Regions from separate parts of the Streptomyces sp. NPDC050732 genome, predicted to be linked through region 1. Evidence: riboswitches for the same ligand, from Rfam matches in the RefSeq annotation. Region 1 holds a riboswitch; the other holds the start of a gene.

Region 1 (4,765 bases):
GAGGATTTCGAGCTGGTAGCGGATGTCGAGGTGGTTGGTGGGCTCGTCGAGGACGACGAGGGTGGGCTGCTGCACCAGGGCGCGGGCCACCAGGGCGCGCTGCCGCTCGCCGCCGGACAGGGAGGGGAACGCGCGGTCGGCCAGCCCTTCGACGCCGACGCGGGTGAGGGCCGCCGTGACGAGGGCCTCGTCGGCCGCCGTGTCCGCCTCCCAGAACCGCTTGTGCGGGGAGCGGCCCATCGCGACCACCTGCCGGACGGTCAGCTCGAACGCCGCCTGTCCGTCCTGCGGCACGGTGGCCAGGCGCCGGGCGCGGGCCTTCGGGGTCATCGTGTGCAGGTCGTCGCCGTCGAGGAGGGCGTGGCCCGCGGTGGGGCGCAGTGTGCCGTACACGCAGCGGAGCAGGGTCGTCTTGCCGCTGCCGTTGGGGCCGACGACGCCGACGGTCTCGCCGGGGGCGGCGGTGAGGTCGACGGCGTCGACGAGGAGCCTGCCGTCGATCTCGTACGAGAGGGCCTGGGTGCGCAGCTCTCCTGTCATGCCGGGACTCCTTCGGTACGCCGCCGCAGCAGCCACAGGAAGAACGGGCCGCCGGTCAGCGCGGTGAGCACGCCGACGGGGATGTCCTGCGGGGCGGCGACGGTGCGGGCGGCGAGGTCGGCGACGACCAGGAACACCGCGCCCGTCAGCGCCACCACCGGGAGCAGCGCGCGGTGCGCGGCGCCGACCAGCATGCGGGCGGCGTGCGGCACCATCAGGCCGACGAAGCCGATGGCTCCGCTGTACGCGACGAGGACGCCGGTCAGGAGCGAGGCGAGGACGAAGACGCCGGCGCGGAAGCGGGCGGCGTGCAGGCCGAGGACGGTGGCGCCCTCCTCCCCGGCGAGGAGCAGGTCGAGGGGCCGGGCCATGGACACCAGGAGGGCGGTGCCGAGGACGAGGGTGACGCAGGGCAGGGCGAGCATGTCCCAGCGGGCGCTGCCGAGGCCGCCCAGCGTCCAGTACAGGACTTCCTTGAGGTGGTCCGCGCTGTCGGCGGTGACGAGGATGAGGCTGGTCAGCGCGGTCAGGATGTACGAGACGGCGACGCCCGCGAGGATCAGGCGCCCGGTGGCGAAGCTGCCGCCGCCGCGGGCCAGGGCGTAGACGAGGACCAGCGAGAGCAGCGCGCCCGCGAAGGAGGCGGCCGGGATCGTGACGGCGGTCGACAGGGCGGCGCCGAGGCCGAAGACGCCGCCGAGGACGATCGCGCAGACCGCGCCGACGGAGGCGCCCGAGGAGACGCCGAGCAGGAACGGGTCGGCGAGGGGGTTGCGGACGAGGGCTTGCAGCACGGTGCCGATGACGGCGAGCCCGGCGCCCACGGTGGCCCCCAGGATGACCCTGGGGAGTCTCACGTCGAGCACGATGGTGCGGAACGGGGAGGGTTCCGCGCGGCCCGACAGGATCTCGACGACCTGGCTCGGCGGGATGCGGACGGAGCCGAGCGCCAGGCCGGCGATCGTCGCCGCGACGAGGGCGGCAGTGAGTACCGTCAGGACGGCCAGGTGCCGCCCCCGTGGCCCCCGTCTGTCGCCCTTCGGGCTCGTCCTCAAACGCCGGACGGGCTGAAACTCCCGCAGCGCGCTCACAGCTGTGCCGCCAGCTTCCTCACCGCCTCGGGTGCTCGTACTCCCGTGACCATGTCCGACAGCCGCAGCACCGCGAAGCGCTTGTTCTTGACGGCCGGGACGTCCTTGAGGGCCGGGTCCTCCAGGAGGCGCTTCTTCTTCTGAGCGACGGTCGTGGCGCCGTAGTCGAGGATCAGGATGACCTCGGGGCGGCGCTCGACGACCTTCTCCCAGGACGCGTCACTGAAGGACTTGTCGACGTCGGCGAAGACGTTGCGGCCGCCTGCCCGCTCGATGATGTCGTTGCCGATGCCGCGGCCGCCGGCCGTGAACGCCGTCTTGTCACCGCTGTCGTAGACGAAGACGGGGGCCGGCTTCTCGCTCTGTGCCTTCTTCGCCGTGGCGCCCAGTTCGCGCTTCGCCCCGCTCACCCATGTCTCGGCGCGCCCGCGCACACCGAAGGTGGCGCCGACCTCACGGACCTCGCGGTAGACGTCGTCCATGGTGAGGGCGCGCTCGGCGCAGCCCTCTACGTTGAGGCGGCTTTCGATGCCGGACTTGGCGAGCGCCGAGCGGCTGCGGCCGTCGCCGGCGAGGAAGGCGCTGGCGTAACCGCCGTAGACGAAGTCGGGGTTGGCGGCGAGCAGCTTCTCGTAGGAGGGGTACTCCTTGGCGAGCACGGGGACCGACTTGTAGGCCTTCTCATACTTCGGGAGGACCTTGTCGTCGAGGTAGGCCGTGCCGGCGATGTGGTCCTTCAGGCCGAGTTCCAGCATCACTTCGGTGGTGTGCTGGTTCATGGTGACGGCGCGCTTCGGAGGCGCGTCGTACGTGGTCTTCACACCGCAGTTGGTGACGGTGTACGGGAACCCGGCGGCCTTGGCGGCGGGCTTTCCCGAGTCGTCGCCACCGGATGAGGCGGAGCATGCGGCGAGCGGGGCCAGCAGGGCCGCGGCGGTGAGTACGCGAAGGGCGCGGGACATGGCTGAACTGCCTCCTCCAGGGGATTTCCGCGTCCCCTGCGTCGTGTGGAGGAAGGCGGCAGGTCAGTTCCTGACTTCCCCCGCCCCGGCCTGCGCGGCCGGGTACGGGGTCACAGTGGCGGGACCGTGCCGGGTTCGCACCGGCTTCCTGGGTCCTGCCGCCCTCATGAGTAAAGCTCAGTATGCCTGTACGACCTTTACCTCTTCCTCGGTGACCTCGCCGTCGACGATCCGGTACGAGCGGAACTGGAAGGGGCCCGCGTCGTCGGTGTCGGCCGTGGAGACCAGGACGTAGTGGGCGCCGGGTTCGTTGGCGTACGTGATGTCGGTGCGCGAGGGGTAGGCCTCGGTCGCGGTGTGCGAGTGGTAGATGATCACCGGCTCCTCGTCGCGGTCGTCGAGATCGCGGTAGAGCTTGAGCAGGTCGCCCGAGTCGAACTCGTAGAACGTGGGCGAGCGCGCGGCGTTGAGCATCGGGATGAACCGCTCGGGGCGGCCGGTGCCCGCCGGGCCCGCGACCATGCCGCACGCCTCGTCGGGGTGGTCCTGGCGCGCGTGCGCGACGATCTGGTCGTGGAGGGCCTGGGTGATGGTCAGCATGGCGCCAGGATAAGCAGAGGGGCCCGCGCGTACCGGAGTGTGGTACGAGCGGGCCCGAATGCTGGACAGCGGCCTTGGGGTGCCGGTCAGTCCTTGGAGACGCGGTCGCTGTCGGAGAGGCCGACCTTCCGCTTGTTGAAGGCCGCGGCCTGCGGGTTGCGGCTCTTGAGGACCAGGTAGGAGACACCGAGGATCGCGGCCCAGACCGGAGCGGCGTACAGCGAGATCCGCGCGTCCTTGTCGACGCCCATCATCACGATGACCATGCCGATGAAGAGGAGGGCGAACCAGCTGGTGTACGGGGCGCCCGGGGCCCGGAAGGTGGACTGCGGCAGCTCGCCGCGGTCGGCCTTGCGGCGGTAGCGGATCTGGCAGGCCAGGATCATGATCCAGGCCCACATGCCGGAGATGGTGGCGAAGGAGACGACGTAGTTGAACGCCTCGCCCGGCCACTGGTAGTTGATCCAGACGCCGACCAGCATGAACGCGGCGGAGGCCGTGGTGCCGATCAGCGGCAGGCCGTTCTTCGTGAGCTTGGTGAAAAACTTCGGGCCCTGGCCGTTGAGCGCGAGGTCGCGCAGCATGCGGCCGGTGGAGTACATGCCGGAGTTGCAGGAGGAGAGTGCGGCGGTGAGGACCACGAAGTTCACGATCGCGGCGCCGACGCCGAGGCCCATCTTCTCGAAGGCGGCGACGAACGGCGAGACGCCGGGCTGGAAGTGCGTCCACGGCACGACCGACAGGATCATGATGAGCGCGCCGACGTAGAAGACGGCGATGCGCCACGGCACGGTGTTGATGGCCTTGGGCAGGACGGTCTTCGGGTCCTTGGACTCGCCCGCGGTGACGCCGACGAGCTCGACGGCGAGGAAGGCGAACATCACGATCTGCAGCGTCATCAGCGTGGAGCCGATGCCGTTCGGGAAGAAGCCGCCCTGGTTCCACAGGTGGGCGACGGTCGCGGTGTCACCGGCGTCGGAGAAGCCGATGGTGAGGATGCCGATGCAGATCAGGATCATGCCGATGATGGCGGTGACCTTGACCATCGAGAACCAGAACTCCAGCTCACCGAAGAGCTTCACGGAGATGAGGTTCGCGCCGTACAGGATGACCGTGAAGATGAGCGCGTACGCCCATTGTGGAACGGATCCGTGTGTCCAGTACTGCATGTACTGGGCGGCCGCTGTCACTTCGGTGATGCCGGTGACGACCCAGAAGAGCCAGTACGTCCAGCCGGTCACGAATCCGAAGAACGGGCCCATGAACTCACGGGCGTACTCCGAGAAGGAGCCCGAGACGGGGCGGTACATGAGGAGCTCGCCGAGCGCCCGCATGATGAAGAAGATGACGAGGCCCGCGATGGCGTACGCCAGGATGAGGCTGGGGCCGGCCTTGTGAATGGCCTTGCCCGCGCCGAGGAACAGGCCGGTGCCGATGGCACCGCCGATCGCGATCATCTGGATCTGCCGGGCTCCGAGCCCGCGCTGGTAGCCCTCGCCGGACGAGCCGTCCTGCGCGACACCGTTGCCGCCGTGCTCGTCGTGGTGCTCTTCGACCTGCACTGAGGTCATG
Region 2 (4,765 bases), on a different contig from region 1:
CGATGTCCTGGCCGCCGGCGAGGACGGCTACGTGTACCGGCACTGCTGAGAGCCCCGGCCGCGGGCTCCGGCAGCCAGGGCCGCCAACTCCTCCGCCGTACGCGGCGCCTTCCCCGCCTCCGCCTCCCCCGCGAGGCCGCACGTGCGCAGCAGCTCGCCGACGGCGATGCCCCACGGCAGGTGCAGCCCGGCCGCGGCCAGGAGGTCCCGCCGGGCCAGCGTCTCGGCCACCGGTCCCGTCCGCACCCCGGAGGGTGTGAGCAGCGCCGCGTCGTCGGCCCAGCGCAGGGCCAGATCGACGTCATGGGTCGCCATGACCACGGTCGTCCCGGCGTCCCGCAGCCGCCGCAGGGTGGCGAGGAGGCGTTCCTGGCCGTCGGGGTCGAGGCCCGCGGTCGGCTCGTCGAGGATGAGCACGCGGGGGCGCATCGCCACGGCTCCGGCGATGGCGGTCCGCTTCCGCTGGCCGTAGGAGAGCAGATGGGTGGGCCGGTCGGCGAGGGCGGCGATGTCGAGGGCGGCGAGCGCCTCGGCGACCCGGGCCCGGACCTCGGTGTCGGACAGGCCGAGGTTCAAGGGGCCGAAGGAGACGTCCTGTTCGACCGAGGCGGCGAACAGCTGGTCGTCCGGGTCCTGCACCACCAGCTGCACGGTCGTGCGCAGCCGGGTCAGGCCCTTGCGGCCGTACGTGACGGGGACGCCCTCGACCGTCAACTCGCCGGAGGCGGGCCGCAGGCCGCCGCTGAGCAGTCGCATGAGGGTGGTCTTGCCGCTGCCGTTGCGGCCGAGCAGGGCGAGGGCACGGCCCTCGACGACATCGAAGTCCAGGCCGCTGAGCACGGTGGGCCCGTCCTCGTACGCGTAGGACACCGCGCGGAGAGCGACCAAGGGCCGACCCGGGGTGCTCGTGGCACTCGTGGCACCCGTGGTGCTCATGGAAGGAACCTTTCCAGTACGAGGGTCAGGGCCACCAGGCCCATGAGGAGTGCCGCGCCCGCGGCGATGAAGGGCCGGGAGATGCGGGCCTCGGGCACGAGGACGCGCAGGGTGCCGTCGTAGCCGCGCCCGGCGAGCCCGGCCTGCAGCCGGCTCGCCCGGTCGAAGGCGCGCACGAACGCGGTGGCGCCGAGACCGGCGAGCGAGCGCCAGGTGGCGGCACGCGTGGTGTGGCCGAGCCGGGCGGCCTGCGCCTGCCGGATCCGGCCCATGGAGTCCAGGAGCAGGAAGCTCATCCGGTACGTGACGAGTGCCACGTCCACGACCGGCGCGGGCACCCCCGCCTTCACCAGGCGGGGCAGCAGGTCCGACATGGGTGTGGTGAAGGCGAACAGGAGCACGCCGAGCGAGGCCGCGGAGGTCCGCAGGAGCAGACCGCCCGCGCGCGCCGGGCCGCCGTCCGCGAACGCCACGAACCCGTCGGGGCCGCCGACCTGGACGAGCAGGGTCAGTGCGCCGGTCACGCAGAAGCCGAGCGGCACGCGGTAGGCGCGCCACAGCTTGCCGGGCGGCACGCCCGCCGGGCCGAGCAGCAGGGCGAGCGCGGCGACCAGCACCAGGACGGCGCCCGGCCAGGGCGGCAGCGAGATCGCCAGGACGGTGAGGCCGATACCGAGCACGGCCTTGTCCACGGGATGCCGGCGGCGCCAGCGACTGCTGTGCGCCGCCGCGTCGATGGGCAGCACGCCGGGTCAGACCCGCTCGGTCCCGGGCCGGGGGCCGCCCGCGTCGACCGGCTCGTCGGAGCCGTCCGACGCCTCCAGCCTTGCCGCCTCCGGCTGGTCCGCTTCCGTGCGCGCCTGTTCCGCGCCCTGGCGGCGGCCCTTGCGCAGCCCGAAGTAGTAGGCGAGGACGCCCGCGCCGATGGCCGCCTGGAGGGCGAACAGCGCCGACTCGACTTCGCCGGACGGGGGTTCGTACAGCGGTGAGAACCACGGTTCGTAGTCCGGTTCGATCTCGGTGATCGCCGTCTCGGCCTGGGCGTCGGCACCGGCGAACGGCTCTTCCTCGTCGTCGCCGAGGCCGAGCGCCAGGGGCAGCACCGCGAGCGCGGCGACGATGAGGAGCAGCAATGTGTTGATCTTCGCGTTCCGGCTCATCAGGCGCTGGCCCCCGTCTGCGTCTCGGACGTCTCGGATGTCTTGGACGTCTCGGTGGTCTTCGGCGTCCCGGTCGTGTCGGGCGTCTCGGGCGTCGTGGCGCTTCGCTTGCCCCGCAGCAGTACGCCGAGGCGGGTGAGTTCGCCCTTGCTGGACTGCACGAGCAGGCGCATCACCAGGACGGTGAGCAGGCCCTCGCTGACCGCCAGGGGGATCTGGGTGACGGCGAAGATGCCGCCGAACTTGCCCAGGGCGCCCAGGAATCCGCTGCCGGGGTCGGGGAACGCCAGGGCCAGCTGGACGCTGGTGACGCAGTACGTGGTCAGGTCGGCGACGAACGCCCCGAAGAACACGGTGACCATGAGCGGCACGTCGTACCGCCTGAGGAGCCGGTAGACCGCGTAACCCGCCCAGGGGCCGATGATCGCCATGGAGAACACGTTGGCGCCCAGGGTGGTGAGTCCGCCGTGGGCGAGCAGCAGTGCCTGGAAGAGCAGGGTGATGGTGCCGAGCACCGTCATGATCGGTGGCCGGAACAGGATCGCCCCGAGCCCGGTCCCCGTCGGGTGCGAGCAACTGCCCGTCACCGAGGGGATCTTCAACGCGGAAAGGACGAACGTGAAGGCCCCGGAGGCACCGAGGAGCAGTGTGCTCTCCGGGTGCTCCTTGACTTCACGGGTCAGGGAGCGGACTCCGTGGACGACGAACGGCGCGGACGCTACGCCCCAGGCGATCGCGTGCGCCGGCGGGAGGAAACCCTCGGCTATGTGCATGGCTCAGCAGACCCTCTCCAGCACCTCGTGGATGGACAACGTGCCTTGGCCGGTCTCCTGGCTGACGGGTCGTACCGACCGGACTCCGCCTTCCCGGGTACGTGTGCACCCAGTGGCTGCCGCTAGGGCTGGAGCCGGACTTCCCGATCACAGTGGCGAGGGCCGCACCGGCATCACACCGGATTTCCCGAGCACCAAGGCGTGGTGACACTAGTGCGCAAAGATCTGCCTGACAACTTGCGCGGTGGTCGCGGCGGTGGCACACCCGAGCGCACACCACCACCGCGTACGCCCCTGCTCAGAGGCCGTCCGCCCGGTCAGAAGAATTCGTCGAGCAGCCGGTAGAAGTCCAGTTTCCCCTTGTCGGCCTCGACCGCCGCCCGCTCCTCGTACCGCCGCAGGAACCGTTCGGCACACCCGGGCCCGAACCAGGGGTCCTCCTCGTGCGTCAACTCCCGCAGCAGGATGGCGAGATCGGTGTGCCGGTCCGCCCTGCCGAGCCGGGCGACGTCGATGACTCCGGTGACGCGGCAGGTGCCGGGGTCGAGCAGGACGTTCTCCGGGGTGAGGTCGCCGTGGGTGACGACCGGGTCCTCCGCCGCCGGGCGGGTGCGGCGCAGCTCGTCGAGGAGGCGCTGCCCGGTCCAGCCGGCGCGATCCTCGTCGAGGTCGTCCAGGTCCAGGAGGTTCTCGGCCACATTGCGGGCGGCCTGCTCCATGGTGACCGGCAGGGTGCGGTCGAACGGGCAGCCCTCCGGGGGCAGTCGGTGCAGGGCCACGGCGAGGTCGGCGAGCGACTCGGCCACCGCGAACCGCTGCTCCGGTGGCCACTCGTCGGCGGCCGGCCTGCCGGGCACCGCCTCCGTCACCAGCCATGCCACGTGGTCGTCGGCGCCCCGCTCGACGATGCGCGGCACGGGGATGCCCCGGCCGGCGAGCCAGGCCAGGCGGTCGGCCTCGCCCGGCAGGTCGGAGGGCGAGCCGTCGTACGTGACCGGGGCGGTCTTCACGTACAACTCGGGTTCGCTCGCGCCCGTTCCGGTGAGGTGGTGCACCTCGGCGCCCGACGCGCCGTCCGTCGCGGGGGTCCATCGGTACGCGGCGTACCTCCGCCGCAGCTCGCTGCTCATGATCGGCATCATGGCAGGCGGCTCCCCGCGGCTCCCACTCGATATTTCGGGGGGGCGTTGCTCCATTGCCGATGCGAACGTCAACGGTTCGCGGCGAAGGTCATCTCCCCTGGAGCCGGGCGGCGGCTTCTCTGGTCGCCGGCATCTCGGCGCTCAGGGGCACGCCGGGGCAGAACGTGGCGTAGCCGTCCTTGTGGGCCGCGACCGTGTGGAAGACCGCCTGGGTCGACGCCCGCGAGGCCGAGCTTCCAGCCAGCGAGCGCCGCGACGCCCGTCGAACCCCGGTTGAAGCCCCGCGCGTGCGCCCCGACGACAGGCTTGTCGATGCCGCCCGCGCGCTGCGCGGGGGCGCCGCGCGGAACGCCGCGTACGACGAGGGCACCGGGCGCGCGGGCCGAGCGGCGGCGGGCATGACGGAGCGGTGTCCGGGGACGGTCGTCGGAGGGAGGTTCCGCGGTCGTCGGCGGGCACCGCGGGGTCGACGCCTGCCGCGCAGGCCAGCAGCAGGCCGACGGCCGTCGCACCGGGCAGCACCCCCAGCGCGCCGCGCAGGGCGTGGGGCACCCGCGACGCGGACCGCGCGGGGAGGACACACATGGTGTCAGCTTCCGGCCGGCGCGCCCGGACGGCTGCGGCAGTCGGCGCAACCGGCGGGACCCGTCGGCGGACGCGGGGAAAAAGAACCGGGCGGGCCGGCCGGGACGCTCCCCCACTGGTCAGTGGGGGTGTCCCGGCCGGCCCGCCCGTGCGGGGCGGCGGTGTGTCA

Evidence for each region. A riboswitch is a leader RNA that binds a small molecule or an ion and turns the genes downstream of it on or off. The one in region 1 is predicted to bind cobalamin.
Region 2: it holds a riboswitch for cobalamin, as region 1 does, so the genes downstream of both, AB0H82_RS09470 (energy-coupling factor ABC transporter permease) here and AB0H82_RS00505 (ABC transporter substrate-binding protein) in region 1, are expected to answer to the same signal.

Annotation. Positions count from the first base shown of each region.
Region 1 is NZ_JBFAHP010000001.1:124,259-129,023, reverse strand. It holds gene AB0H82_RS00515 (ABC transporter ATP-binding protein) at 1-540, opposite strand, end outside; gene AB0H82_RS00510 (iron ABC transporter permease) at 537-1,547, opposite strand; gene AB0H82_RS00505 (ABC transporter substrate-binding protein) at 1,628-2,593, opposite strand; cobalamin riboswitch at 2,637-2,798, opposite strand; gene AB0H82_RS00500 (M67 family metallopeptidase) at 2,771-3,193, opposite strand; gene AB0H82_RS00495 (amino acid permease) at 3,280-4,764, opposite strand.
Region 2 is NZ_JBFAHP010000008.1:76,619-81,383, reverse strand. It holds gene AB0H82_RS09490 (endo alpha-1,4 polygalactosaminidase) at 1-49, shown strand, start outside; gene AB0H82_RS09485 (ATP-binding cassette domain-containing protein) at 28-936, opposite strand; gene cbiQ (cobalt ECF transporter T component CbiQ) at 933-1,682, opposite strand; gene AB0H82_RS09475 (energy-coupling factor ABC transporter substrate-binding protein) at 1,689-2,096, opposite strand; gene AB0H82_RS09470 (energy-coupling factor ABC transporter permease) at 2,096-2,869, opposite strand; cobalamin riboswitch at 2,899-3,083, opposite strand; gene AB0H82_RS09465 (APH(3') family aminoglycoside O-phosphotransferase) at 3,187-4,002, opposite strand; partial or broken gene AB0H82_RS09460 (N-acetylmuramoyl-L-alanine amidase) at 4,100-4,337, opposite strand; gene AB0H82_RS09455 (MMPL family transporter) at 4,763-4,765, opposite strand, start outside.